3 regions of the Buttiauxella agrestis genome follow, and region 1 is predicted to be linked to each of the others. Evidence: predicted binding sites of a transcription regulator. Region 1 holds the regulator's gene; each other region holds the start of a gene.
What was found. Region 1 encodes LexA, which represses DNA repair genes until DNA is damaged. Its sites were predicted from a motif close to TNCTGTATGTACATACAGNA; they were not measured.
Positions count from the first base shown of each region.

Region 2: umuD (translesion error-prone DNA polymerase V autoproteolytic subunit) is a predicted target of LexA. The motif match lies at 7,306-7,325, and genes of this name have one in related genera.
Region 3: DY231_RS14245 (metal-dependent hydrolase) is a predicted target of LexA. The motif match lies at 7,521-7,540, and genes of this name have one in related genera.

Region 1 is NZ_UIGI01000001.1:4,630,602-4,640,749, reverse strand. Features, by position in the region: gene malM (maltose operon protein MalM) at 1-83, shown strand, start outside; gene ubiC (chorismate lyase) at 257-766, shown strand; gene ubiA (4-hydroxybenzoate octaprenyltransferase) at 766-1,638, shown strand; gene plsB (glycerol-3-phosphate 1-O-acyltransferase PlsB) at 1,724-4,153, opposite strand; gene DY231_RS21925 (diacylglycerol kinase) at 4,280-4,648, shown strand; gene lexA (transcriptional repressor LexA) at 4,757-5,365, shown strand; gene dinF (MATE family efflux transporter DinF) at 5,439-6,770, shown strand; gene DY231_RS21910 (CsbD family protein) at 6,929-7,138, shown strand; gene zur (zinc uptake transcriptional repressor Zur) at 7,201-7,716, opposite strand; gene DY231_RS21900 (cupin domain-containing protein) at 7,826-8,329, shown strand; gene DY231_RS21895 (conjugal transfer protein TraF) at 8,498-9,805, shown strand; gene dusA (tRNA dihydrouridine(20/20a) synthase DusA) at 9,900-10,148, shown strand, end outside.
Region 2 is NZ_UIGI01000001.1:1,469,920-1,480,067, reverse strand. Features, by position in the region: gene yejK (nucleoid-associated protein YejK) at 1-700, opposite strand, end outside; gene DY231_RS07035 (YejL family protein) at 839-1,066, shown strand; gene yejM (LPS biosynthesis-modulating metalloenzyme YejM) at 1,086-2,849, shown strand; tRNA gene DY231_RS07025 (tRNA-Pro) at 2,927-3,003, shown strand; gene DY231_RS07020 (EAL domain-containing protein) at 3,522-5,630, shown strand; gene DY231_RS07015 (Y-family DNA polymerase) at 5,595-6,875, opposite strand; gene umuD (translesion error-prone DNA polymerase V autoproteolytic subunit) at 6,878-7,261, opposite strand; gene DY231_RS07005 (DUF445 domain-containing protein) at 7,478-8,758, shown strand; gene DY231_RS07000 (AcrZ family multidrug efflux pump-associated protein) at 8,805-8,954, opposite strand; gene modE (molybdenum-dependent transcriptional regulator) at 9,083-9,874, shown strand; gene modF (molybdate ABC transporter ATP-binding protein ModF) at 9,951-10,148, shown strand, end outside.
Region 3 is NZ_UIGI01000001.1:2,989,745-2,999,892, reverse strand. Features, by position in the region: gene yddG (aromatic amino acid DMT transporter YddG) at 1-345, opposite strand, end outside; gene nadE (NAD(+) synthase) at 408-1,232, opposite strand; gene osmE (osmotically-inducible lipoprotein OsmE) at 1,489-1,827, shown strand; gene katE (catalase HPII) at 1,880-4,138, opposite strand; gene cedA (cell division activator CedA) at 4,296-4,535, shown strand; gene DY231_RS14255 (tetratricopeptide repeat protein) at 4,572-5,258, opposite strand; gene DY231_RS14250 (L-cystine transporter) at 5,389-6,780, opposite strand; gene DY231_RS14245 (metal-dependent hydrolase) at 6,913-7,503, opposite strand; gene kduD (2-dehydro-3-deoxy-D-gluconate 5-dehydrogenase KduD) at 7,617-8,378, opposite strand; gene hxpB (hexitol phosphatase HxpB) at 8,535-9,203, opposite strand; gene DY231_RS14230 (YniB family protein) at 9,371-9,907, shown strand; gene DY231_RS14225 (fructosamine kinase family protein) at 9,946-10,148, opposite strand, start outside.

The sequences.
Region 1 (10,148 bases):
TGAAACTGCTCGACGAAGCTGAACGCCTGGGATCGACGACTGCCCGTAAAACTTTTATCAGCAGTGTAAAAGGCAAGGGGTGACCGTCTCCCCGCAGTGCTGATGTTTGAGGTTTGGTGCGCCGCCTGGCGCACCTTTTTTCCTTCTTCATCCTTCAAGTTGACTCGGCATTGTTAAACGCTTGTTGTGCTTTTCCTGCCCCGCCATACCTATTCTGCGTTACAATGACTTTCGGTTTTGTTTCGGAGAAATTCACATGTCTGACGCGCTTTCGCCACTGCGCGCCTTACGCTTTGAGGCTACGATCCCCGAGGGGCTGAGTGCATCGCTTCTTGACTGGTTGTTGCTTGAAGATTCAATGACCCAGCGCTTTGAACAATATTGCTCGCGAGTCAGCGTGCGTATTGTGCGTGAAGGTTTTTTCGATTCGCGCGCCGATATCCCCGAAGCTGATTTGCTGCCTGAAGCCAAACGTTACTGGTTGCGTGAAATCATGCTCTGCGGTGACGATGAACCCTGGCTTTTGGGGCGAACCATCGTTCCTGAATCTACCCTCGAGGGGCCAGAGCTTGCATTGCAGCAACTCGGAACCACACCTCTTGGACGTTACCTGTTTAGTGCATCTTCCCTGACACGGGATTTCATTGAGATTGGCCGCAATGAGGAGCTGTGGGGGCGTCGTTCCCGCCTGAGATTAGCCGGAAAACCATTAGTGCTGACCGAGCTGTTTCTCCCCGCATCCCCGCTGTATGTAGAGGAAAAATAATGGAGTGGAGTCTGAAACAAGGCAAATGGCAGGCGTATCAACGCCTGATGCGGCTTGATAAGCCGATTGGCTCGCTTTTATTACTATGGCCCACGTTATGGGCGTTGTGGTTAGCGACACCGGGTGTGCCGCCGCTGACCATTTTATGTGTGTTCATCGCTGGCGTCTGGATGATGCGCGCTGCGGGTTGCGTGGTAAACGACTACGCCGATCGTAAATTTGATGGGCATGTCAAACGCACTGCGCACCGGCCACTGCCGAGTGGGGCAGTCAGCGAGAAAGAAGCACGCATCTTATTTGCTGTGTTGGTTCTGCTGTCGTTTTTACTGGTGCTGACACTCAATACCATGACAATTTTGTTATCGGTAGCGGGGCTGGCATTAGCCTGGGTTTACCCGTTTATGAAACGCTATACCCACCTGCCGCAGGTGGTGTTAGGTGCGGCATTCGGCTGGTCAATCCCAATGGCATTTGCTGCGGTGAGTGAGTCTGTTCCGCTGAGTTGCTGGTTGATGTTTTTGACTAACATCTGCTGGGCCGTGGCTTACGACACCCAATATGCAATGGTCGATCGCGATGACGATTTAAAAATTGGCATTAAATCCACGGCGATACTGTTCGGGCGCTATGACAATTTTATCATCGGTGTTTTGCAGGTTTCGGTGATGGTACTGCTGGCAGTGATTGGCTGGCTGAACGGGTTGGGCGGGGCGTTTTACTGGTCGATTGCTCTGGCGGGCGCGCTATTTATCCATCAGCAACGTCTGACTGCGAACCGCGATCGTGACGCCTGTTTCCGTGCATTCCTGAATAATAACTACGTTGGGCTGGTGTTGTTTATAGGCCTGGTGCTGAGTTACCTGCACTTTTGATATCAAAAACTAAATGGCGGATGGCACTTCGTTTATACGCCCTACAAGTCTAAAAAAACAGGCGGGTTTCCCCGCCTGTTTCGTTTTACTCAGTCGCAGCCTGCGAGGTTGCACTTTCAATCGTCAAACGCACATCCGGCATGATCAGTTCAGCCAGCATCTGGTAGACCTTCATGGTTTCGGTTGGCTCCGCATCCCCGGTATCGCTGATATAGCCTTCATCACGCAGGGTTAATACCAGCGAGGTGAACACGGCTTTATCAAAGAACTCCGGTGCGTTAATACCATGCAAAACAGACAAGCGCTGGGCAACGGTGCGGCTTTCGCGCTCCAGTGTCCCGCGGTTGATGGACGGATTAGCGCTCAACAGCCAGAAAGTAATCGCGTAACGTTGCAGTGTTTCACGAACACCCGCAGCCAGAAGCTGCATAGTGCGTGAACGAGCCGGGTTAATCAGTACTTCATCACCCGCAAGAGTAATCAGTTCCTGACGAACCATCTCATTGAGCAGCGCGTCCATTTCACTGACAAGCTGCGCCTTTTCCCAGCGCAGGAAAAGCTCAGCTTTCAGCATCGGGTAGAGTAATTCGACCTGACGCAGAAGCTCTCCGCGTGAAATGTGGCGATGCTGCGTGATAATCGCGGCCAGCAGAGAAGGCAACACCAGCATATGCAAGATGTTGTTACGGTAATAAGTCATCAGTACCGCCTGCTCACGCGGCAGAATGATGATGTCACCGATAGTATCTTTCTCTACTTCAAACTTGTTCATTTGCAACGCGTGTTCAATCAGTGCTTCTGCTGACTGGTCTGGCGTAGTCGCATCTGGTGAATACGGCACATTACGCAACAGGCTCAAGTAGCAATTGAGCTGCTCGGTCAATTGTTCACGAGTAAGTGAACGCTGACGCGACGCAAGTAATGCGGTACAGCACAGGTTCATGGCATTTGCCGCCCCTGCATTGTTGATACGCACCATCAACTCGGCAGCAATTTCATTGACCGTTGGCGTCAGCCACGCCGGGCGAATCGCTTCGATTGGATCGATTGAATCACGCCACTCAGGAACACGCTGATTGAGGAATGTCATCAACGGCATCGGTTCGCCGAAGTTCACATAGCCCTGGCCGAGGTTACGCAGCTTGCTCAGCCCGCGCACCATCTGCATAAAGCTCTCTTTTTCTTTAGTCGCACCGCGCAGTTCTTTGGCGTAAGTCCCCACTTCCATTACATGCTCGTAGCCAATGTAAATTGGCACCAATGTAATTGGACGAGTACCGCCGCGCAGCATGGCCTGAATGGTCATCGACAGCGTGCCGGTTTTCGGGTCAAGCAAACGCCCGGTACGGGAACGCCCACCTTCCACAAAGTATTCAACGGAATAGCCACGGCTAAACAGCTCGCCAAGATATTCACGGAACACGGTGGAATAGAGTTTGCTGCCTTTAAAGGTACGGCGAATAAAGAACGCGCCCAGGCGACGGAAAATCGGGCCTGCTGGCCAGAAATTCAGGTTGATACCCGCCGCGATGTGCGGAGGAACTAACCCCTGGTGATAAAGCACGTAAGACAGCAGCATGTAGTCCATGTGGCTGCGGTGGCAGGGCACATAGACAATCTCGTGGCCGTCATGAGCCAGTTGGCGCACACGCTCAGCGTTGTGAACGTTAATGCCCTGGTACAAACGGTTCCACGTCAGACCTAACACGCGGTCGGTCAAACGAACGGCTTCATAAGAGAAGTTGGCCGCAATTTCTTCCATCAGCGCGACAGCATTTTGCTGCGCCTTTTCATGGGAGATTTTCTTGCTACGCGCTTCGTCTTCTACCGCGCGGGCGATAGCTTTTGATGCCAGAAGTTTGTTAAACAGATCCTGGCGTACCGGCAGACGCGGCCCGACAGTCGCCAGGCGCTGACGTGCGAAGTGCATACGTGCCACTCGCGCCAGTTTCTGAGCGATTTTTTTATCTGTACCGTGATCGGTTGCCATCTGGCGCAGCGAAACCGGTGCAGAAAAACGCACAAAGCTGTCGCGGCCAAGCCAGGAGACGGCGAAGAATTTCTGAATGCCGTTGAGCATTCTTAATGGCGGATTCACTTCGCCTTTTTCGCGCCCCGGTGAACGGCCAAACATGACCGAAACAGGCACCATCTGCACATCCAGATTTGGATTGCTACGGTGCAAATCGAGGTAATCATGGAACAGCTTGATCGACTCTTCTTTTGGCGTGTAATAAGTGAATACACGCGGCCCGCCATGGATAAAGACATAGCGCGGCAGCACCGCTCCGTCGATTTCTAACGGCTCGAGAGGGTCGGGCAAGTTATGCGCGAGGCATTGAGCGCGCAGGGTTAATAAGTCCGCCTTTGAGTTATAGGGCAGCACGTACATTATTGGACGTGTGGGATCTAAGCCCAGTTCGGCTTGTGGATCTGCCGGAATAGACTTGCTCTTTACCAGAACGCCTAATGGTAAATTAAGTAATTTGTAGTAGATTCTTGGCCAGCCTGACATAAACGATGTAAAGCCTCAGGTTAATGATGCAAATTCGCCGCAAGAATATCAGAATCTGACCCAGATTTCTGTGGCGTTATAATTTTGACAAGCATTGATGCAAATAATTTGAAAAGGTTGCCCAAAATGGCGAGTAGTACCACTGGACTTACCCGTATTATCAAAGCTGCAGGCTATTCATGGAAAGGGCTAAAAGCGGCCTGGATCAACGAAGCTGCTTTCCGCCAGGAGGGCGTTTCGGCTGTCATCGCCATCGCTATTGCCTGCTGGTTAGATGTTGACCCTATTACCCGTATTTTACTGATTGGTTCAGTCGTGCTGGTGATGATTGTCGAAATCCTCAATAGCGCTATTGAGGCCCTCGTTGACCGTGTTGGTACTGACTATCACGAGCTTTCCGGGCGAGCGAAAGATATGGGCTCAGCCGCTGTATTAATCGCCATTATCCTTGCAGTAATTACCTGGGTCACGCTGCTTTGGCAGCATTTGCGATAGTCTTTCCAGAATAGTTAAGTGCCTGGTTTTTTGCTTAATTTGTGGTTCCAAATTCGCCTTTAACTGTATATACTCACAGCATAACTGTATAAACACCCAGGGGGCGGAATGAAAGCGTTAACTACCAGGCAGCAAGAGGTGTTTGATCTTATTCGGGATCATATCAGCCAGACCGGCATGCCACCGACACGTGCCGAGATTGCTCAACGTCTGGGGTTCCGTTCACCGAACGCTGCTGAAGAACATTTAAAAGCTCTCGCCCGTAAAGGCGTGATTGAGATTGTTTCCGGCGCTTCGCGTGGCATTCGCTTGCTGGTGGAAGAGATCACCGGCATCCCGCTGGTTGGGCGCGTCGCTGCGGGTGAACCACTCCTTGCGCAGCAGCATATCGAAGGCCATTACCAGGTAGATCCTTCACTGTTCAAACCGAATGCCGACTTCCTGCTGCGCGTCAGTGGGATGTCTATGAAAGACATCGGTATTATGGACGGTGATTTACTGGCGGTGCATAAAACTCAGGATGTGCGTAACGGCCAGGTTGTGGTGGCGCGCATTGATGATGAAGTGACAGTTAAACGTTTGAAACAGCAGGGGAATACCGTTCACCTGCTGCCAGAAAACAGCGAATTCGAGCCGATAGTGGTTGACCTGCGCGAGCATAACTTCTCGATTGAAGGGCTGGCTGTTGGCGTAATTCGCAACGGTGACTGGCTGTAAAATCTCTTTAGGTGATGCGCATTTAAGTGCGCATCACTGTCTTAATTCTCTTTGATCTCCTTCAGGAGAGGTCATGCAATTATTCTCCACAGCGGATCGTGCGCTCTGGCGCCTCGCTTTACCCATGATTTTCTCCAACATTACCGTCCCGCTGCTTGGCCTTGTCGATACCGCCGTTATTGGTCATCTGGATAGTCCTGTTTATTTGGGCGGCGTTGCCATTGGTGCGACAGCAACCAGCTTCCTGTTTATGTTATTGCTGTTTCTGCGCATGAGTACCACCGGCTTAACCGCCCAGGCCTTTGGTGCAAACAACCCCTCCGCTTTAGCTCGCGCACTGGTTCAGCCTTTATTGCTGGCACTCGGAGCGGGTATTGCCATTGTCTTGCTGCGCGAACCGCTAATCTCACTGGCTCTGCGTATTGTCGGTGGTAATCAGGATGTGCTCTATCAAGCGCGACGTTTTCTTGAGATTCGTTGGCTAAGCGCCCCGGCTTCCCTGGCTAATTTGGTCTTGCTCGGCTGGTTGCTGGGCGTTCAATACGCACGCGCGCCGGTTATCTTGTTAGTGGTCGGTAACGTTCTGAATATTGTGCTCGACGTGTGGCTGGTGATGGGGCTGCATATGAATGTTCAGGGGGCTGCACTCGCTACCGTCACGGCTGAATACGCCACATTTATCATCGGCTTGCTCATGGTGAAAAAGGTCATGGGCCTGCGTGGAATCAGTGGTGAAATACTCAAACAGGCTTGGCGCGGTAATGTTCGGCGCTTGTTGGCGCTTAACCGTGACATCATGCTCCGCTCGCTGTTATTACAGATTTGCTTTGCCTCCGTGACCATCTTTGGCGCGCGTTTGGGCAGTGAAATCGTCGCGGTGAATGCGGTACTAATGACGTTGCTGACCTTCACCGCTTACGCGCTCGATGGTTTTGCCTATGCCGTTGAGGCGCATTCCGGGCAGGCTTATGGGGCCAGAAATCGGGGGCAATTACTCGAAGTCTGGGGGGCTGCATGTCGCCAGGCAGGTTTAGTCGCGCTGGCATTCGCCGCCGTTTATGCCTTGTTGGGTGAGCAAATTGTTTCCCTTTTGACGTCAATTGCTGAGCTGCAACGGCAAGCGGATATCTATTTGTATTGGCAGATAATTTTACCCGTTGTCGGCGTGTGGTGCTATTTGCTTGATGGCATGTTTATTGGTGCAACTCGAGGGACTGAAATGCGCAATAGCATGGCTGTCGCGGCGTTGGGCTTTGGCCTGTCGATGTTTACCGTACCGTATTTAGGCAACCACGGGCTGTGGCTTTCGCTGGCTGTATTCCTTGCGTTACGAGGTTTGTCGCTGGGCTGGATATGGCGTCGCCACTGGCAGAAAAACACCTGGTTTAACAATGTTCAAAATTAAGCCGTTAGGTTAAACATTCTTAGTTTTCCCCATACCGCCATATCCTTGACTACAATTATTTCCACGTCCAGCAGAAACAGGGTGTCAGCCAAACGGAAGCACCCGGACGATGGTAATTTTTTGTTAGTAATTTTTCACCGAACGATGAGGATATTATTATGAATAAAGACGAAATCGGCGGTAACTGGAAACAGTTCAAAGGCACAGTAAAAGAGAAATGGGGCAAACTGACTGACGATGATATGACCGTCATTGAAGGGAAACGCGATCAGCTTGTCGGCAAAATCCAGGAACGTTATGGATATGAAAAGGATAAGGCAGAGGAAGAGGTCGTTGATTGGGAAACTCGCAACAAATACCGTTGGTAATTAGTTTCCCTCAGATGTGTTAACTCTCAGCCCTGCCCAGGTACACGGACGTACCAAATACCCTAACGCGACTTCTTCTTTGACTGAATCGAATGGTCATGCCCACACGCTTCCGGGTGGCTACACGCTTCAACCTCCGCACAAGCACTGCACAATCCATGCGCCTCAATAACATTATGATGCAGAGCAAAGCCTGATTGGGCTGCTAATTGCTGCATAATATCTTCTACGCCTTCCGCACCCTGTTCTTTCACCGCGCCACATCGGTCGCAGATAAACATGGCTGATGAGTGAGTCGGTTGATCAAAAAGATGGCATAAAACATAGCTGTTGGTTGACTCTACACGGTGTACAAAACCTTGTTCGAGAAGAAAATCGAGCGCACGATACACCGTCGGGGGTTTAGCTTGCGGTTCGCTGGCACGCAGTAAATCCAGCAAGTCATAAGCGCTGATTGCACCTGCCTGCTGTGTCAGCAAACGCAGCACTTCAAGGCGTTGTGGCGTCAGGCGCACATTACGCTGCTCGCATAGTTTTTCAGCCTGCGCTAACACGTTTTGTGAAGTCGTGATGTCCATCAGCATTCCCCTGTAGATTAGCCCTACACTTTACCACAATGCGCAAAAAACGCCGAATGGTGCGCCATTCTGGTCACATCCTTTTGAGATGACTATCCCGGAGTTTGTTATGAATAAACCTGATTGCATTCGCCACTGGAAAGAACTGGAAGGTGAAGATGATTCAACCTATCCCGATAGCACTGAATTATTTTCCATTGGCGCGCCGCTGGCTCGCAAACTAGGTTTAACACGCCTGGGGATTCATCACGAACGCCTGCTACCCGGCCGCCGGACTTCTTATCCCCATGCCGAAAGCAGTGAAGAAGAGTTTGCTTATGTCCTGGAAGGGCATCCACAAGTGTGGATTAACGGGCACCTCTATGCGCTGGAACCAGGTGATAGTGTCGGTTTCCCGGCAGGGACAGGCGTTTGCCATACTTTTATTAATAACACCGAACATGAAGTTCGGTTGCTGATTGTCGGCGAAGCCAATAAAGCGGAAAACAGAATTTACTACCCCTTAAACCCCTCTTACGCAGCACAACGTAAAGATCGCTGGATTGACCATCCGCCGCAATTCTTTGGTCAGCATGATGGTCTGCCTTCCCGAAAAACGAACGGTAAACTATAAATAAGTCTGCAAAGGAATTTTGAACCGATAATCCTGATGGATAGAAACAGGATTTCTATGGGCGAAACAGCTCACTTTTTAACTTTTTATTCACAGCAATAGTCTGCCTGCGTTCAGTCATAACTGGCGGGGGCTAGTTATTACAACTGATCAACAGACGAGCGGTGAATGAAAAAAATTAAAAGTTTGGTGGCGCTTAGCGCTGCATCTTTATTTGTGGCAAATCCGGTCTTCGCGGCTGGCACCTGGGCTGAAGCACGTAGTGATGCAATGGGGGGCACAGGTGTTGCCTCCGCAAGTTATGGCAGTGGTGTACTCACCAACCCCGCCTTGCTGGCAAAGGCAAAGGAGGATGACACGGTGACGGTAATTCTGCCGGCGGTCAGCGGGCAAATTACTGATAAAGATAATCTGCAGGATCAGATTGATGAAATTAGCGATAAGGTCGATCAATACAAAAATGTTATCGACGATCTTACCCTGCAGGATATCCTGTTAAACCCAAATGGGTCACTCAATCAGCTTCAGGGGGCGGCGGGCGATCTGGCTGGTGAACTAAACGATCTGAAAGGGAAAACCGCAAACGCTAAAGCGGGGGCGAGCATCGCAGTCAGCATTCCGAATGACGTGCTTTCGGTGGCATTTGTTGCGAAAGCTTATGCGCGTGCGCACGTCAGTTCCTCTATTGATCAACAAGATATTGATTACCTCAACGGCATTGCTAATTCTAATGTTGTTGCAGGTGGGGTGGCGTTGGACGCCGCTATTAACGGCTCCGATGCTATTACCAGCCAGCTGAACTCTACCGCATCAGGTCGCGCTGCTATTGTCTCCGACTATGGTGTAGCGTTGGCGAAGCAGTTTGATCTGGGTGGCGTACCGGTTTCATTTGGCATCACGCCAAAGCTGCAAAAAACCTGGTTATACAACTACACCACGTCGATCTATTCCTATGACAGCAACGACTGGAACAGTAGTCGCTACCGTAATGACGACACGGGTTTCAACGTCGATGCGGGTATGGCAGCCGATTTTGGCGAAAACTGGACGGTAGGTTTGAGCGGTCAGAACCTTGTTTCACGTGACATTGATACCAAAGACATCCTTATCACTAATGGTAGAACCGGTGAGACGGTTAATTACAAAGACACTTACCAAATTCGTCCATTAGTGACCGCAGGTGTCTCCTGGCATAACGACCTCATTACCCTTAGCGCCGATGGCGATCTCACCGAAACCAAAGGCTTCAAAAGCGAAGAAGACTCGCAGTACGTTGGGGTCGGTGCAGAAATTACGCCGCTGTCATGGCTTGCCGTGCGGGCGGGCTATCGCGCAGATGTTAAAGCAAACGATAGCAACGTCTTTACCGGCGGTGTTGGCTTTGCACCCTTTAATCGCGTACATGTTGATTTAATGGGGCTGTACGGCGAGGACCAGACATGGGGTGCAGGCGCACAGCTTAGCGTCACCTTCTGATAAAAATAGCCGTCGGGACGAGCGGGTGTCCCGACGCTGCTTTATGCTATAGTAGCGACCCTTTTTTAACCGTAGCCCGTAAACGCCAGTGCCTATGTCCTCACAAATCAGCCCGACTCCATTCCAGCCACATCGTTTTTCCATTGCACCGATGCTCGACTGGACCGATCGCCACTGCCGTTATTTCTTGCGTCAGCTTTCAAGCCAGACACTGCTGTACACCGAAATGGTGACCACCGGTGCGATTATTCATGGCAAAGGGGATTATCTGGCGTACAGCGAAGACGAACATCCCATCGCGTTGCAGTTAGGCGGTAGCGACCCGGCCGCGCTGGCACAATGC
Region 2 (10,148 bases), 3.2 Mb from region 1:
GTTGCTCGTTGCAGTAGGCATAAACCTGCTGACGCGCGGCCTGACGCTCATTTTTATCCAGCTGTGCTTCGTTGGTGAAATCGTCCAACGCTTGCAACAAGCCTTTGTTCTGCGCTTTGGCGTTCAAACCTTCGCTGGCACCGAGGAAATCCATAAAGAAGTCAGAAACTTTGCGCCCTACTCGTCCTTTCAGGAACGTCAGGTAACGTGTGGATTCTGGATTGGTTTCCCATTCGGTCAGATCAATTCGCGCCACGATATCGGCGTGGTTGATATCCAGGTGATGCGTAGAACTGATATCCAGCTCTTCGTTGACGCGCATACTGCTTAAATTATTCAGTACCGCCACTAGCAAATATTCCACTGCCAGGTAACGATATTGGCAAAACAGCACGATGCCGCCATCCGCAAACGGATATTTCGCCAGTTCATCACGTAGTCGGCCAGTGGCTGCGCGGCTGAACGCGAGGAAATCTTCATCGCCTTTACGCTGTGAGCGTAGCGCTTGCGCCAATTCACTCTCTTCGCTGAACAGACCATAGGCTTTATTTTTTGCGCTGTAGACACGATGCAATTCAGCCATCATCTCTTCTACGGCGCCGTTCGTTGCCAACAGAGAATCGCGCAACACAACTTCAAGTGTCTGCTCGCCGCGCTTGATTAACTGGTGTAAGGCAATCTGGTCGATATCCAGACTCATGATAAACTCTCCTTTTAGACTCGGCGGTATTCAACCATTGCCTGAAGCCATGTGCAACATCACCTAAATAATTCAAGAAAAATAGGTCCTGCTACGGTAAGATAACGCCCTTTCCTAAATCTAATTGATTGTTAATTTATGCCACAAATATCCCGTTATAGTGACGAACGCGTCGAAGAACTGTTGAGTGAACTGGCTTCCGTGCTGGAAAAGCACCAAACGCCAACCGATCTTTCCCTGATGGTACTGGGAAACATGGTCACCAACTTGATTAATACCAGCGTAGCTTCTGCTCAACGCCGCTCGTTGGCCCGCTCTTTCGCTGAGGCGTTGCAAGCCTCCGTGAGCGAAGACAAAGCTCATTAAGGGATCGTAGTTACACGTTATGGTGACTAACCGTCAGCGCTACCGCGAAAAAGTTTCCCAGATGGTCAGTTGGGGACATTGGTTCGCCTTGTTCAATATCCTGCTGGCAACACTGCTGGGTAGCCGCTATTTGTTTGTCGCCGACTGGCCGACAACGCTCACAGGTCGTATTTATTCCTGGCTGAGTGTTATCGGTCATTTTAGCTTTGTGGTGTTCGCCACCTACTTGCTGATTCTCTTCCCGCTAACGTTCGTTGTGATGTCACAACGCCTGATGCGCTTTGTCTCGGCAGCACTCGCTACCGCAGGCATGACGCTGTTGCTTATCGACAGCGAAGTCTTTACTCGCTTCCATCTCCACCTTAATCCAATTGTCTGGGAACTGGTGATTAACCCCGACCAGAGTGAGATGGCACGCGACTGGCAACTGATGTTTATCAGCGTGCCGGTGATTTTATTAATTGAAATGCTGTTTGCGACCTGGAGCTGGCAGAAACTGCGCAGCCTGGGGCGGCGCAAACACTATGCAAAACCTGTGGTCGTGCTGTTCTTCGTCGCCTTCTTCAGTAGCCATATTATGTATATCTGGGCCGATGCGAATTTCTATCGCCCGATAACCATGCAGCGCGCCAACCTGCCGCTGTCTTACCCGATGACAGCCCGCCGCTTCCTCGAAAAACATGGCCTGTTGGATGCAAAAGAGTACCAACGCCGCCTCGTGGAACAAGGGAGTCCTGAAGCAGTCTCGGTGCAATATCCACTGAGCGACCTGAAATTCCGCGATATGGGCACGGGTCACAACGTATTGCTGATTACGGTCGACGGCCTGAATGCTGAACATACGCAGAAAGATTTGCCGAACCTGAGCGAGTTTGCGGCTGGCAATATCAACTTTACGCAGCATATGAGTGCGGGCAACGGGACCGATAACGGTATCTTTGGCCTGTTCTACGGTATTTCGCCAGCCTACATGGATGGCGTGTTATCCGCCCGAATTCCTGCGGCTTTAATTACGGCATTGAACCAGCAAGGCTATCAACTGGGGCTGTTCGCCTCCGATGGTTTTGACTCGTCAATGTATCGCCAGGCCCTGCTTTCAGACTTCTCTTTGCCTTCAGCAAAAAGCCAGTCTGACGAGCAAACTGCGACGCAATGGGTTAACTGGCTAAACCAATACGCTTCTGAAGATAACCGCTGGTTCTCCTGGGTTGCTTTTAATGGCACCAATATCTCAGCAGACACCAATCAGCAGGCCTTTGCTCGTCGCTATGCTCGCGCAGCGGTTAGTGTTGATGAGCAAATCAAACGTGTGCTTGATGCGCTGGAAGCCTCCGGGAAGCTCCAGAATACGGTGGTAATTATTACCGCAGGTCATGGCGTGCCGCTGGGTAAAGAGCAGGAATCCTTTGCATGGTCACGCTCACGTATTGAGGTGCCATTAGTTATCCATTGGCCTGGCACACCAGCGCAAACCATCACCAAACTCACCGACCATCAGGATGTCATGACAACTCTGATGCAGCGCCTGTTGCACGTTAAAAATCCGGCCAACGAGTATTCACAAGGTGAGGACTTATTTGCCGCGACACGCCGCAATAATTGGGTTGTGGGTGCGGATAACAACAGCCTCGCAGTCACTCTTCCTGACATGACGTTAGTGCTTGATAATAACGGTAACTATCGGATGTACGATTTGCAGGGTGAACGCATCAAAGAAACCAAGCCTCAACTTGGGTTGTTGCTCCAGGTGCTAACCGACGAGAAGCGTTTCATTGCTAACTGATTGTTTATTTATGAACCAGTTAGCAAAAAGCTGTCTTGCAAACGATCGCGAAAAAGGTAGTATTATTTGCACGATGTCGGCACGTAGCGCAGCCTGGTAGCGCATCGTCATGGGGTGGCGAGGGTCGAGAGTTCAAATCTCTCCGTGCCGACCAGTATCCCCTTAGAAAGCAGCCTGTTATGGCTGCTTTTTTATTGCCTGCAATTTAACTTATATCAAGCGTACATATAATCACACCTGAATGTGTAATTTTGAACATTTACCAGGGTTACTTAGCAGTACAAAAATTGTTACCCTAGATTAAATATACCCCCAGGACTGCGGGTATTTAATATTTTCGACTGGGGTTAGCAGGATATTAATTATGTTCGCAGACTATTGTAAGGCATTTGTTATTCTGCTTGTGCTAGGGGCTGTTTTCTTTATAACCGGATTAGTTTCAAAGGTAATGGCTACTTTTGTTATTGGTACCATTCTCGTTGTTGCTTTTATGAGAGGGTGTAATAGTTAAACCATAGATGTCGCTTTGTTATCGAAGTGTATTTAAACAATAAATTGAAACGGTATTTAATCATTCAATTATGAAGTAAATATAATTTATTCCATTTTTTGGTCACGCAATTGTCCATTTAAATACAATTATCAATAAGCATAAATATTTCAGGTAACTTTGTGAGAAAACTGTGGCTGTACAACAATCTGCTGCATCGCCTGCATAACAGCCAAAGTCGTTTATTAAACAATCGATTTGCTCATGCCATTATTGCCAGCACCATGGCAATTGTCCCTTTATCCATCGTCCGGGGACTCGTCATTACTGCATCAGTCATCTGTGATACCACCGGATTTAATCATGCTGCCGTCTGGTTCATGCAGCTGCAAGTTGGTTTTTTAGCGCTGGCACCGCTGGTGATGAACATCTATGTCGCAGTTCACTGGGCTGTCAGAAACCGTCTCTCACAGATTTACTGTATTGCACTAAGCATCAGCACCTTGATGATCTTCCGCCGAATCCTTGATGATAATGCACAGTTCTTCTTAGACATCAGTATCCCAATGGCGCTGGCCTCTGGAGTCTTCGGCAATTACCTACAAGAAGTGGTGAGTGAGAATCTGCTAAAACTCCGCTCATGGAAAGACAATAGCTACACGAATATCATCTCTTTTTTTGCCACGCTGGGTATTATTGCGCTCTTTAGTTGTGCCATTAAACTGGGTGCTGCCATTTGGCTGAAAAGCGGGATGGATTTTCTCAGTGACTTGTCCATGTATTTTTATCCAAAAGATTTTTTACATGGCATTTCATATGTTCTGTTGCGTACGGTGCCATGGTTCTTTGGCCTTCACGGTTATTATCTATTTTTGGATATTGATGTTGCTTTTACTGCGGCACAAAAAATAAATATCAATGACTGGCATACTCTTCATCACCCGCTGAATATTCTCAGCCCTGTATTCTACGATATGTGGTGCAATGCTGGCGGAACGGGTAATACCGTGAGTTTGATAATTTGTATTTTCATGGAAGCCAAAAGCCCCCATCGCCGTTTGTTAGGCGTAGCGGCACCCATGGCACTTTTTAATATCAATGAGCCTCTCATTTTTGGTTATCCGATTGTCCTGAACCCCGTCATGATTATCCCGTTTGTCCTTGTCCCCTTAATGTCTTACCTGGTCGCATACGGCGCAACTTATCTGGACATGGTTCCACGGATTTCCGAAATCGTCAGTTGGTCAACGCCTTCTCCAGTCAAAGTCTGGCTCGCCAGCGGCCACTCTGTGAGCGCGGTGTTTTTGTATCTTCTGATTATTAGCCTTGGGGTCGTTATTTATCGCCCCTTCGTTACCACTTCACTTAAACAATCGGTTCCCGACAATCCCGACCTGGATTTACTCACGGGTGAGATGAATATGACTCAGCCTACCGATTTTGAGATGGTGCCGAATTACAGCCATATTGTTGAAGGGAATAGCTACATTGAAGCCCAAAGACAAATTGAGAAACTGCAAACCAGCGGCCAGTTCATTCTCTATTTCCAGCCACAGGTGCGTTTATCCGATCATAAAATCGTTGCCCTTGAGGTTCTGATTCGCCATCAGAGCGATAACGGGAAAATAACGCCGCCTGTTTTCCTCAAATATTATGAAAGAACAGGGTTGATGCCGGAGATGGATTTCTGGGTGATGGAACATGCTTTAGATTATGTTCGGGAGAATATGTCTGATGCCGAAGACATGACGCTGTCCGTCAATATTTCACCTCAGACACTGGTCGATTACAGATTGCTGAATGTGGTTCGCAAGGTGCTGACAAAGCCACTCCCCACAGGATGGCAGCTGGAATTTGAGATTACTGAATCACAAAAGGTGCAGGAGCCGGTGCGTGTCGCAGAGGTTCTGGAAAAGATGCGCAGTTTGGGTATTAAAATCGCGCTGGATGATTTTGGCTCTGGCTATTCAACCCTGCATTATCTGACTCGTTATCCTCTGGATAAAATAAAATTAGATAGATCAATGGTGCTGGGCCTCGCTAAACCCGATGGATTTAACTTCCTGCGACAAGTGGTGAAGTTATGTATGGTGGTTAAATGTGAAATTCTTATTGAAGGCGTTGAAACACAAGACGAATTAGCTCAAGTGCAAATGGCGGGTATTGAGTTTTGCCAGGGTTATTTTTTCCATCGCCCATTACCGGGCAATGTGGTGTGCCAGTTGTTAACGGAACAGCATAAGAAAATGAGCCCCTCACATGTTCCCCGATTTAACCCTCAACAAATCTGAACGCCGGGTCGTATATCGCGGTGACAACATCGCTCTTTTCATCTGCCACGGCTGCTCAATCCCCTGCCCCACAAAATAAAGCGTCCCTTTGCCTTTCTTCTTATTAATGTCGTCTATCACCTGCATCAGCATTTCACTGTTGGCTCGCGGCGGGTTTTCATCAAAGAGGTTGAGTTGTGCGATCCCCTGGCTGAAAAAGTCACAAAGCATCACCCCTGCTTTTTGATAGTGGTGCCCGTCTCTCCAGATGGTGTTCAGGCAGCGTGTCGCCGCATCAATAATATCTCTGGTGTCCTGCGTCGGGGTAAGGAGTTTCACCATCGCCTGGTTGCCGTAGTAAGGTTCATTCACCGTGAAAGGGGATGTTTTAACAAAAGCAGAAATATGACGACAATACTGGTGTTCGCCCCTGAGCTTTTCTGCGGCACGTGCCGCATAGCTGCAAATAGCCTGACGCATATGTTCATACTCAGTCAGCCGCTCTCCAAATGAGCGCGAGCAGATGATTTCCTGTTTCGTGGGAGCAAACTCTTCAAATCCCAGACAAGATTCCCCACGCAGCTCACGAACCGTGCGCTCGAGCACGACACTGAAATGTTTACGTATAAAACGGATATCTGCATCCGCCAGTTGTAAGGTCGTTTTAATCCCCATCGCTTCAAGTTTTTTACTGATTCGACGACCAATTCCCCAGACTTCGCCAACCGGAAACGCCGCCATTAATTGGCGTTGCCGCTCACGACCGGACAGATCGACAACGCCACCCGATTCCAGCGGCCACTGTTTTGCTGCGTGATTAGCAAGTTTGGCTAACGTTTTTGTCTGGGCAATCCCCACGCCTACCGTTAAATGCGTGCGCTGCGAAAGAGTAGAACGGATTTCCCGGCCAAGATCTTTCAGATTGCGGCAATGACTCATGCCAGAAAAATCACAAAAAGCCTCGTCGATTGAATAGATCTCAACCCGCGGGCAAATTTCCTCCAGCGTCATCATGACGCGATGTGACATATCAGCATATAACTCGTAATTACTGCTAAAAGCGGTCACGCCTTGTTGTCGGAAGAGATCTTTCTGCTTGAAGTATGGGCCGCCCATTTGCACACCACAGTTCTTTGCCTCGGCGTTTCGCGCAATCACGCAACCATCGTTGTTACTTAAAACCACCACCGGTTTGCCTTTCAGGTCAGGCCTGAATATGGTTTCGCAACTTGCGTAAAAACTGTTTACATCAACCAGGGCAAACATAGTTACCTCGTTGATTTCACGATATAAGTCACCACGCCAAATACCTCAAGCGCCTCATCTGAACCGAGGTGAATAGGTTTGCAGGCGCGATTAAGCGGCATGAGCTGAATTACGGGTCTGAGTTGCAATTGTCTGACGACGAATTCGCCATTCACCGCGGCAATCACAATATCGTTATGCACCGCGGTTTTGGCGCTATTGACCACCAGCAAATCGCCATTGCTGATCCCCCCTTCAATCATCGAATCATCCGATGCCCGCATGTAGTATGTGGCCGTCGGATGTTCATCCACTAATTGACGAATATCGACGCTCTGTTCGGCATAATCCTGCGCAGGTGATGGAAATGCGCCCATAGTTACGCTCCGTAACCTGTTGATGAACAGAAAATAAAAAGAGTTAGCGGTGCCATAAAATCCTCACAAAGAATTACTGTATATACATACAGTATCGTTAAATAAACGCTCCAGGCAAGTCGATTGCAGGAAGATTCTTATAACGATTTGAAGGTGTGGAAAATTTAGTTGTTCGAAATCGAGCGAGATTAATCGCAACGCAAATTTGTTCTACCGATCCGCTCCGTGCCGTTCTATGCTTAGTTAATGGAGAAAATAGCTGAACTAAAACGCACCAAGCGCCTTGCGCTGTCCTTACTGCTGGTTGCCGCTGTAACGTTTGTGACTACCCTCTTTTTACCTCCGGGATTCTGGGTGAGCGGCTTAAAAGCTATCGCCGAAGCCGCCATGGTGGGTGCACTCGCTGACTGGTTTGCCGTGGCAGCGTTGTTTCATCGCGTGCCGATTCCCTTCATCTCTCGTCATACGGCGATTATTCCGCGCAATAAAGATCGCATTGGTGAAAACCTGGGCATTTTTGTGCAGGAGAAGTTCCTTGATACCCAGTCCCTGATCGCCTTAATTCGCCGCCACGAACCGGCGCACATGATTGGTCAGTGGTTCAGCAAGCCCGACAATGCGCAACGCGTCGGGCAACATCTGTTGCAGGTGATGAGCGCATTTTTAGACTTAACTGACGATACGCGCATCCAACGCTTAATCCGCCAGGCGGTTCACAAGGCCATCGATAAGGTCGATTTGACCCATTCCAGTGCTCTGCTGCTGGAAAGCCTGACTAAAAATAACCGCCATCAGGAGTTACTCGACTCGGTCATTGCCCAGATGCTGGCGCTGATAAAACGTGAAAGCACGCGGGCCTTTATCGCCCGTCAGATTGTCCGCTGGCTGGAAACAGAGCACCCACGCAAGGCCAAAGTATTACCCACCGAATGGCTGGGGGAGCACAGCGCCGATTTGGTTTCCAGTGCGGTCAATTCGTTTCTGGATGACGTCAGCCACGATCAGGGGCACCAGATCCGTCAGGCTTTTGATCGCGCGACGTTAAAGCTCATCGACAATCTTAAAAACTCGCCGCAAATGGCTGAAAAAGCCGACAGCATAAAAAGTTATTTGAAAGAAGATGAGGCTTTTAACCGCTATCTGGGCGAGCTGTGGGGCGATTTGCGCGAATGGTTGAAAGTGGATGTTAATTCTGAAGATTCGCGCGTGAAAAAGCGCATTGCAGAGGCTGGTCAGTGGTTGGGAGAGACACTGGTTGCCGATAGCGCGTTGCGCACATCACTTAATGAGCATCTGGAGCTAGCGGTGCAGAAAATGGCGCCTGAGTTCGCCACTTTCCTGACTCGCCATATTAGCGATACGGTCAAAAGCTGGGATGCACAGGATATGTCGCGGCAAATCGAGCTGAACATAGGCAAAGATTTACAATTTATCCGCATAAACGGCACGCTGGTTGGTGGCTCTATCGGACTGGTGCTGTACCTGCTTTCACAGATCCCGGCAGTATTGCCGTTGCTGAATTTCTGAAGGGAAGAGAAGAAATGCAACGCCCGCTGATGCGGGCGTTAGGAAATCAATGGTTTTTTTTCGGTTGGTCGTTGTGACCGACTTTTGAGAAGACGTTAAAGACTTCACCCAATCCATAGATAAGACCGAGAATCACCGCCATTACGATTGGCACCATGACCACGGCAAACACCAAGCTTTTCAATAACTCTAACATGGATGCCTCCAACAAAAGTGAGAGCGGCTATTCTAACGACCTGACAGAAAAACGCACTCTCCTTTTGTGCGATTTGCCCAACCCCACGCAATAGAGGAAAATGGCGTTTTCTTTATTGCGGAGAGGTTATGCAAGCTGAAATTCTACTGACGCTGAAACTCCAGCAGCGGCTGTTCGCCGATCCACGTCGTATCGCGCTACTTAAACAAATACAACATACCGGCTCAATTAGCCAGGGCGCAAAACTTGCGGGCATTAGCTACAAAAGTGCCTGGGACGCCATCAATGAGATGAATCAACTGAGCGCTGAGACGTTAGTTGATAGAGCAACAGGCGGTAAAGGCGGCGGCGGCGCGGTTCTTACGCATTACGGTGAACGTCTGATTCAGCTTTATGAATTGCTCGCGCAAATCCAACAAAAAGCCTTCGATGTGCTGCGTGATGACGCGCTACCGCTCGATAGTTTGCTCGCTGCAATTTCTCGTTTTTCTCTACAAACCAGCGCTCGCAACCAGCTTTTCGGCACCGTTTTACGTCGTGATAGCGAACAAGTACAGCAACACGTTGATATTTTATTGGCTGATGGCTCGACGCGTTTGCAGGCAGCCATTACGCGCCAGAGCGCAGAACGCCTGGGTTTAAGCGAAGGCAAAGAAGTTCTGGTACTGATTAAAGCGCCGTGGGTGGAAATTACCACTGATGCAAAACGTGCCAGCAGTGCAGACAACCAGCTCCCCGGTATTATCAGCAATATTCAGCAAGGGGCTGAGCAAAGCGAAGTGCTGGTGCAATTGCCTGACGGGCAAACGCTGTGCGCTACCGTGCCGAACACTGTAGTGGAAATCCAGAAACTGGTGGAAGGTGCTGAAGTCATAGCATTTTTTAATGCCGATCGCGTGATTATCGCCACTCTGTGCTAAAACCGCGCAGCGAATTGACAACACCACAGGCAATCCGTAAATCTGGGCTTAATCACTGCAAAAAATGGGATGGTTTATGTCGACGTTGCAAATTTCGCAAGGAGTCTTTCACCTTAGCGACACCCGAACTCTTGCCCTCAATGATTTAGCCATTAACGCCGGTGAAAGCTGGGCGTTTGTGGGTGCCAACGGCAGCGGTAAATCAGCCCTTGCCCGGGCATTAGCCGGTTCACTCCCCCTGCAAAAGGGCGAGCGCCAGTGCACATTCACCCGG
Region 3 (10,148 bases), 1.6 Mb from region 1:
GATAAATAGCGCCAGTAAGATGGTCAGGCTCGGCCACAGGTAATTAATCATCCCGAGTTCTAACGACTGCGTGCGGGTGTGTGCAAGGCCAATCGCTAAGGCGAGGAAAATTTCATAAGTGACAAATAATGCCCCGCCAATCCATAAATATCGCTGAGGGATTTCACGGACTTTGGGTAAACCGCGAGCCAGGCACAGGCAAAGGGCGCTGACGGTATAAATCAGCGCCGCGCCGCCGACGGGGCCAAAATGCTCGCTGATACTTCGCAGTAAACCAACCGAGGTACTCCAGAGGAGAATGGCCAGCAGGCCAAAGGCCGTGGCGCGTTTTGCAGCGCTATCCATGGGTTTCCAGATAAGTCTTGTCGGATAAGCGAAGCGCCATCCGACGCTATTTACAGAAAAAGTTATTTCCAGAAATCATCAAACACAGTGATCGGCGTGCGACGTTTGTGTTCGGTTTTCAGATACCAGCCTTCAATGATTTTGCTGGTGCCTTCATCAAGCGTTTTGCCTTCAAGGTAATCATCAATCTGGTCGTAAGTCACACCCAGTGCGGCTTCGTCAGGCAGAGAAGGGCGATCGTCTTCGAGGTCAGCCGTTGGCGCTTTCTGATATAAATGCTCCGGGCAGCCCAGGGTTTTAAGCAGCGCTTTGCCCTGACGTTTGTTCAGACGGAAGATTGGGTTGATATCGGTGCCACCATCGCCGTATTTGGTGAAGAAACCTGTTACCGCTTCTGCGCCATGGTCAGTCCCAACCACCACGCCTTTGGTCATTCCGGCAATGCTGTATTGCGCTTTCATACGCTCGCGGGCTTTTTCGTTGCCGCGAATAAAATCGCTCAGTTCGATACCGGCTTCGCGCAGCGCTTGTTCGCTCGCCAGCACGGCACCTTTGATGTTCACGGTTAACACGCGGTCGGGCTGGATAAAGGTGATGGCGTCCTGGCAGTCTTGCTCATCGGCCTGCACGCCAAACGGCAAGCGCACCGCGATGAACTGGTAGCTCTCGTCACCGGTTTCTTCGCGCAGTTCGCTGATGGCGGTCTGGCACAGTTTGCCGGTCAAGGTTGAATCCTGACCGCCGCTGATGCCCAGCACCAGAGATTTAATAAAGGGATACTTTTTCAGATAGGCTTTCAAAAAATCGACGCTGACACGAATTTCTTGTGCAGGATCGATCTGCGGTTTAACCCCTAGTGCCTGGATAATCTCTTGTTGCAGAGCCATTTAAACCCTCCGATTGAAATTCACCTGCGCGTGCAGGTAGATTGATTAAAACTAACCTTTTGTAGGTAAAACGACAAGACTCATGCGGGGGCATGGGAACCATTTGGCGCGATTTAGAGCGATTTGGCGCTAACATGGTGTTTTGTATAATAATCCTAAAATTTGTTCATTTGGTCTGCTTAGTTGATAAAACCTCTTTTATATTCCAGGCTTATCTAACACGCATGAGCAATACCCTGAAAAACGAGGATAAAATATGAACAAGACTTTTGCAGGAATTTTAGGTGCAGCAGCGGTGATGACTATGCTTGCGGGTTGTACGGCATATGACCGCACAAAAGATCAGGTTACGACGCCAGTCGTGAAAGATGTGAAAAAAGGCATGAGCCGTGAGCAAGTGCAGCAGGTGGCCGGCAAGCCTTCTTCTGAAGTGACCATGATTCACGCGCGTGGGACTTGCCAGACTTATATTCTTGGCCAGCGCGATGGCAAAACAGAAACTTATTTCGTCGCCCTTGATGACACCGGGCATGTGATGAATTCGGGTTATCAGACTTGTGCTGAGTACGATACCGATCCGCAGACTAAGAAATAATTCCCGTTATTTCTGAAAAAGCCGTCACTAATGTGGCGGCTTTTTTTATGGCTTATGCCGGGATATGAGCGATTTTGTTATGCCGCGACCAGACGCGGTGGGCGGCTAAAGATTTCAGGAAATCATCGGTAAATGATTTTGTGACAGCGTCACCTTCTACAACACCTTCTTCACCCTGCGCATCAATCGCCAGTTTAGATTTGAACTGGCGGGCATCTCCTGCGAGACCAATCACTTTCAAGTGTTTATAGGCTTCCAGTAAATAGTAAGCCGCATCACCATTATCGAGAATTGAACTCAGGTCGCCTCCCGGCACAATGACCGCATCGACTGTGACCGAAGGTGAACCCGCAAAGGTTGCGCCGATGGGCAATAGGGAACCGTCATCAGCAGCCACTTCACCCATACGGGCAAACAGCAATTTGGTGTGCACGCCTTCATTTTTTAATGCTTTCATGGTCGCCAGCACATCCGCTGCATTGGCTTTTTCACTGAGCAAAATCGCCACTACGCGGCCCTTTACGGAACCACTCGGCACCGCATACAGGCTAAGGCTCGGGTCTTTCTTCAATCCGTTGACGTCTTTCGGTGGTGCGACGTGCATTTGCTCGTGTGACAGTTCGATGCCCAGGTTTTCCGCAACCGGCTGAGCGAGGGAAATATCGATACGCGTGAGGTGATCGAGCACGCGTTCACGAATATAGGGTCTGGCGACCTTGGATAATTCAAAGCTAAACGCGCTGATAATATGCTGTTGTTCAACAGGCGTCTGGCTTTGCCAGAACAGGCGCGGATGTGAGTAATATTCGCCAAACGATGGACTGCGCTCACGGATTTTATGCCCTTCAACGCGCGTCTGGTAGCTTTCGAAACCTCCGCGTTTCGGGCCTGGAGGCGTTTCACGCGGCCAGTTATCGTTAATTGAATTCGGCTCGTAGTTTGCCGGATTACTGTCGATATCCATGCGGTGCATGCCGTCACGCTGGAAGTTGTGATACGGGCAGGTTGGGCGGTTAATCGGGATTTCGTGGAAGTTTGGCCCACCCAGACGGCTGATTTGCGTATCGGTGTAGGAGAACAAGCGCCCCTGCAACAGCGGGTCATTACTGAAATCGAGTCCAGGAACAATATGGCCCGGATGGAACGCCGCCTGTTCGTTTTCGGCAAAGAAATTATCCGGGTTGCGATTGAGCGTCATTTTGCCCACCAGGTGAACCGGAACCAGTTCTTCAGGGATCAGTTTAGTGGGGTCCAGCAGGTCAAAGTCATACTTAAATTCATCTTCTTCTGGAATTAATTGCAGTCCCAGTTCGTATTCCGGGAAATCGCCTGCCTCGATAGATTCCCAGAGGTCGCGACGGTGGAAGTCCGGGTCACGGCCCGTCAGTTTTTGCGACTCATCCCAGATAAGAGAGGCTTTTCCGGCGGTTGGTTTCCAGTGGAAGCGCACGAAAGTGGCTTTGCCCTCGGCGTTTATCATGCGGAAGGTATGGATCCCAAAACCTTCCATGGTGCGGTAACTGCGCGGTAAGCCACGGTCAGACATCGCCCAGATGACGTTGTGCAATGTTTCGGGTTGCAGCGAAACATAATCCCAGAAGGTGTCGTGGGCGCTGCCGCCTTGCGGGATAGCCCAGTGCGGCTCGGGTTTAACGGCATGGACAAAATCCGGGAATTTATGCGCGTCCTGAATGAAAAACACCGGCGTGTTGTTGCCGACTAAATCGAAAATCCCTTCTTCGGTGTAGAACTTGGTGGCAAACCCACGGATATCACGCACGGTATCGGCGGAGCCAGCGCCGCCCTGGACGGTAGAAAATCGAACGAATACCGGGGTGATTTTGTCAGGGTCGGATAAGAAATCGGCTTTGGTGACATCCGATAAATTTTTATACGGTTGGAAATAGCCGTGGGCGGCTGAACCGCGGGCGTGAACGATACGCTCGGGAATACGCTCATGGTCAAAATGGGTGATTTTTTCCCGCAGGATAAAATCTTCCAGAAGCGTAGGCCCACGCGTACCTGCGCGCAGTGAATTTTGGTCGTCGGCGATGCGCACGCCCTGGTTGGTGGTGAGCGGGAAGTTTTCACCGTCTTTGCGATGCACATCGAGCGATTTCAGCTTTTCATTGGAAGTGTCCGGGCTTTTGAAACTCCCCGCAGCGGTGGGCTGTGCGCCGGGTGGCGTGGGTTCTGCGGAAGGGCGATGTGAGCCGTCTTCGGGTGCCAGCGAATCCATTCCGGGTTTTGATTCATTGGCGTCATGTATCGGTGCATTGTGGCTAAGCGGATGTTTATCGTTCGTCGACATTGAACACTTCTCCTGATTTAGTCTTGTTATAAAGATGCTTTGTATGATCAAAACATCTTTAACTATAGGACAAGGTCATCTCAACGCGAGACGAGAAGGGCAGTTCTCCGCTATCATAGTGAAGTTGTTCATCAATTTAGTTTTGATTCCATTGCCTATGAAACCTTTGCGCCAACCGAATACTCGCCCCGTTATTACGTATCAACCGCGTGTTGAACCCGTGCCGCCAGCCCATGCCTGGCGTGTAGAAGGATTTAAGGATGTGTGGATGCTACGCAATCGCTATGTGGCATTTGTGCTGGTGGGGAATGCGTTCCGCCAGTCACCGCCCTTTACGTTACCGGAGGCGGCTCAACGTTGGGCGATGCAAGTCAGACATGAAAACGAGATTTCCTGAGGGATTATCGGATTTGGTGTTGCCGTAATGGCGGGTTTACCCGCCGTTACTGATTTGCTCAAACTCTTCACAGCCGGTATCAAAACCTTCCATACAGCTCAGGTTTAACCACTGCAACGCTCGTTGCTTATTGGCCGCAATAAACCCTTTCTCACCGTTTAAAAACAGCATGCCCGCCCAGTATTCGGCATAACCGGTGCGGGAGAGTGCCGAGCTGCGCTTGAACCAGAATGTGGCTTGCTCATCGTCCTGGGGAATGCCCACGCCATTGGCATAAAGCAAACCTAAGAACATCTGCGCATCCACCGCGGAGTCACTTTCAAGGTCCTGCGATGCGCTTTCCAGCAGCTTTATGGCAGCAGGGTAATCAGGTTTACCGGTTTGTGTGTTTACCAGAAGGCGTGCGAGCGTGACTTCGCCGGTTTTGCTGCCCCGTTGTACTGCCTGTTCAGCTAATGATTTAGCCTGTTGGTAATCCGCCGTTGCCGGGTTCTGAATTTTTAACTGCGCCAGAAGGGCGAGTGCATCAGCATCACCTTGCGCCGCAGATTTTGCAGCCCAGTCTTCAGCCTGCTGGTATTCGCCTGCGCTAAAAAGGGTATCGGCAAGATAGAACTGAGCGCGGCTGTCGCCTGCCTTAGCCTGCTTTAAATAGGGGCTGTCGGGCGTTTCGGCCCAGGCGGTTGATAAACAAAAGAACATCAGAATGCACAATCGTTTCATGAAAGAAATTCCGTAGGCGGTAATCGGGTTTGGCTCCCTATGCGGGCGCTCTAAGTTATAAATAAAAAAACGGCCCCCTGTTTTGGGAGCCGCTTTATTGTCGCAGATTCTGCGGTGATTTAGCTACTGGTTAGCGATGCGCCAGTTCTGCTTCTTCATCGCTATTCATGACTTCTTTATCGGTTTGTTTCATCAACTGGCTGGTGATAGTACCGGCAGTCATGGAGCCGCTGACGTTCAGGGCGGTACGGCCCATATCGATAAGCGGTTCAACAGAAATCAACAATGCGACCAAAGTGACCGGCAAGCCCATCGCTGGCAGTACAATCAGTGCGGCGAAGGTTGCACCGCCGCCCACACCGGCCACGCCTGCGGAGCTAACGGTCACAATACCGACTAACGTTGCAATCCATACCGGATCCAGCGGGTTGATACCCACGGTAGGCGCTACCATTACGGCCAACATTGCCGGGTACAGACCCGCACAACCGTTCTGACCGATGGTCGCACCAAAGGATGCAGCAAAGCTTGCGATAGATTCAGGAACACCCAGACGACGCGTTTGCGCTTCAACGTTTAATGGGATACTTGCAGCACTGGAGCGGCTGGTGAAGGCAAAGGTCAGCACTGGCCACACTTTACGGAAGTATTTCAGTGGGCTAACGCCATTAACCGCCAGCAGAATCGCATGCACACCGAACATGATCGCCAGGCCGAGGTAGGACGCGACCACGAAGCTGCCAAGTTTGATGATGTCTTGCAAGTTTGAACCGGCAACGACTTTGGTCATCAGGGCGAGCACGCCGTACGGAGTCAGTTGCATGACCAGACGAACCAGCTTCATCACCCAGCTTTGCAGCGTATCAATCGCCACCAGGACGCGTTCACCTTTCGGGGCATCATCTTTCAGCAATTTCAGTGCAGCAACACCCAGGAAGGCGGCGAAAATTACCACGCTAATAATGGAAGTTGGATTCGCACCGGTCAGGTCAGCAAACGGGTTTTTCGGTACGAAGGACAGAATCAGCTGTGGCACGTTCAGGTCGGCCACTTTGCCCACGTAAGTGGTTTCGATGGCGCTCAGACGCGCAGTTTCCGCAGTCCCTTGTACCAGGCCTTCAGCCGTCAAACCAAACAGGTTGGTGACTAAAACACCGACCAGCGCTGAAATCAGCGTGGTAAACAGCAAAGTGCCGATGGTCAGGAAACTGATTTTTCCCAAAGACGATGCGTTATGCAGACGTGCAACCGCGCTCAGAATTGAGGCGAACACTAATGGCATCACGATCATTTGCAGTAGTTGTACATAGCCGTTGCCGACGATGTTGAACCATTGGATAGATTGCTTCAGTACTGGGCTGTCTTCGCCATAAATGGTGTGCAGTGCAAGGCCAAAGACCACACCAATCACTAAACCAAGCAGTACTTTCTTCGCCAGACTCCACTGTTTGTGGCGAGTTTGCGCCAACAACAGCAGCAGAATAACGAACACGATAACGTTCGCTATAAGTGGAAAGTTCATCCCGTATCTCCTGAGTGTTTTACCAATAGATGGACTGTTTGCCATCTTTATTGGGTAAATCGTACCAGAAGCTCAGAACGAGTCTTATATTCAAAAGGAATTGATTATTACATTTTGAGTTATTTCGTCTAATTATTGTTCCAGGTGGTTATTTAAAAAACTATTAAAGGTCATTTGCAGCGAAATTATCATATGTGATGACCAGCGCACTGCGCTGTTATCGGGCACGCTTTGCGGCATCCACACAGCCAGACCGAATAACACCATGCATAAGGCGCGTTCAAGCTGATTGCCTTTTTGCGGCCTGATTATCGGGAAACGAAAGCGCCAGCGGCACGGCCAGAGCAGTGGAACGCCAGCCGGTGTCAGCATGTCCGCCAGAATATGGCTTAAATAGCCCAATACCATGCCTTGCAGCGCATCGGCGGGGATGAGCCAGGTTTCAGGCACCTTGAGATAGAACAACGCAAGGCTTGCAAACACCGCGAACAAACTGTGTGTAAAACCACGATGGCCGCAGGCGCGGGCAATCGGTTTGGAAATCCAGGGTAAGCGTTGGCCGAGGAATGACTTGGGATGGTCGATATCCGGTAGTAAACAGGTCAAAATTGCTGACGGCACGATATGCCACCAGTCGCCCTGAGCGAGCACTGGCGTGAGTTCAGCATTTTTAGCAAATACTGCACAGGCAATGGAAAAAAGAAGGTGGCCTTCCGCCGTCATGATGCTACCTGGATGAAAACTGTCGATTCATACAGTATAGGGTTTTTATACAGTAGACGGAAGAGGTGACGGCGTAACATTTTGCAACCGCCGATTGCCCGGCGGCGGCATGTTTAGCGGGCTAGCCAGCCTCCATCGACGGCAACGGTGTAACCATTGACGTAATCAGAAGCGCTGGATGCGAGAAACACAATCGGGCCTTGCAGGTCGGCAGGAAGCCCCCAGCGGCCTGCGGGAATACGGTCGAGAATTTCCTGGCTGCGTTGTTCATCCTCGCGGAGCTGTTGAGTATTGTTGGTCACCATGTATCCCGGAGCGATGGCATTCACATTAATGTTGTGTTGCGCCCATTCGTTTGCCAGCAGACGCGTGACACCCAGGACTGCGCTTTTCGATGCCGTATAAGAGGGGACGCGGATACCGCCCTGGAACGAAAGCATGGAAGCGATGTTAATAATTTTGCCGCCGCCTCCTTGCTTAATGAACTGCTTTGCTACCGCCTGTGAGAGAAAGAACACCGATTTAATATTCAGGTTCATCACGTCATCCCAATTCTTCTCGCTGAATTCAAGGGCATCCTCACGGCGAATAGTGCCGGCGTTGTTGACCAGGATATCGATTTTCCCCATACCGGCGACGGCTTGTTCTACGATACTGGCAATGGCGTCTTGCTGGCTTAAATCGGCCTGGATTGCCATAAAACGTCGGCCCAACGCCTGAACTTTTTGCGCTGTCTCTTGCGGGACTTTGCGGTTCACACTGACGATGTCGCAGCCAGCCTCGGCAAGGCCAATCGCCATTCCCTGGCCAAGCCCGGTATCACAACCCGTGACGATAGCGACTTTACCTTGCAGATTAAAAGCATCGAGAATCATAGTTACCCCGGTATCCGGAAATGCGCATTTGCGCGTGTAAATAAAGGATAGGTAGGGGATTGCAGAAACTCAAACTTAATTGAAATGATGTTTCAATAATTTTGACGCAGGTAGTGTTTTGAGAAGGATGCGGGGTAGCCCCGCACCTTAAAATGATTAACCCAGCAGATGTTCGGCGCGTAATTCTGTCAGCGAGGAGAGTTTGGCATTTGCCAGGCACCAGCGATCATCACTACGGTTTTCTTCGGCTGGAACCACAATCGACCGCATGCGGGCCGCTTTGGTGGCAATCATGCCGTTAACCGAATCTTCGAGCGTGACACACGTCAGCGGATCAACTCCCAGTTTTGCGGCAGCATCGAGATAAACTTGCGGATGTGGCTTGCTGTACGGTAGATGTTCAGCGGACGCAATGGCATCAAATTGGTCACGCAGGTCAAACATTTCGAGGACGCGCTCGAGCATATGCAGCGGCGATGCTGAAGCCAGACCGACTTTCAGACCCTGCGCTTTACATAACGCAATGGCTTCGCGAACGCCGGGTAAAATGGGGCGCTTTTCATCAACCAGGCTAATCGCACGCGTAATAACGCGTTGGGTGACTTCTTCGCGACCTGGGCCATTCCAGGGTTGTTGGGCAAACCATAAATCAACCACCAGGTCGATACGCAGACCGAGCGTATCGGGCAGTTCGCAACGGCGCGAAATATCCACACCCAAGCTCGCCATGACCTCCAGCTCCGCCTCGTCCCATAATGGTTCTGAATCAATCAGCAAACCGTCCATATCAAAAATTGCAGCTAAAATCTGGCGCGTTGCAGCCATTTATCGACTCCTGTCTTTGTGCATTACCAATAAGATCCCTTATGAATAGCTGGAATTACGCGTTGATGCCACCGCTTTGTGAAAATCGCCCGCAAAGCTCAGGCGAAATCACACCAAACGAGGTAAACTTTGTGCGTACAAGTTGCGTCTTAACCAAAGGGGAACGAATGACGTATCAACAAGCTGGACGCATTGCCGTACTCAAACGTGTGGCTGGCTGGGTAATTTTCATCCCGGCAGTGATTTCAACACTGATTTCAATTTTGAAGTTTATGTATGAACATAGCGAAAAACAGGCGGGCATTAATGCCGTGATGCTGGATTTCGCGCACGTCATGATTGAGATGATGCGTTTTAATACGCCATTTTTGAATTTCTTCTGGTACAACTCGCCCCAGCCGGAGTTCCATCAACAAGCCAATGTGCTGTTTTGGGTGATCTACGCGCTGATATTTGTGGGTCTTGCGTTACAGGCATCGGGCGCGCGCATGAGCCGCCAGGCGAAGTTTCTGCGCGAAGGTGTGCAGGATCAGTTGATTCTGGAACAGGCAAAAGGGCCGGACGGATTAACCAAAGAGCAAATCGACAGCAAAATTGTGGTGCCACGCCACACGATATTCCTGCAAATTTTCCCGCTCTATATTTTACCTGTCATTATCATCGTCATCGGTTACTTCTTCTTTTCTTTATTGGGCTTTATCTAGAAAAACGCCACTCCTGATGCGCGGGAGTGGCGAGTTTTTTACGCGGCCAGAACTCTATCAAGCGCTTTTTGTGCGACCACTAAATGCTGACCGCCGAACAAAATTGCACGGTTGAGCAGGGTGTAGAGTTGGTAAATCGGCTGGCGTAAGAGGAAATCGGAAGGAAGGGGACAAACTGACTGATAACCATCATAAATTTGTGGGGGTTGATTCGGGTGCAAAGGCAACATGGCTAAATCGC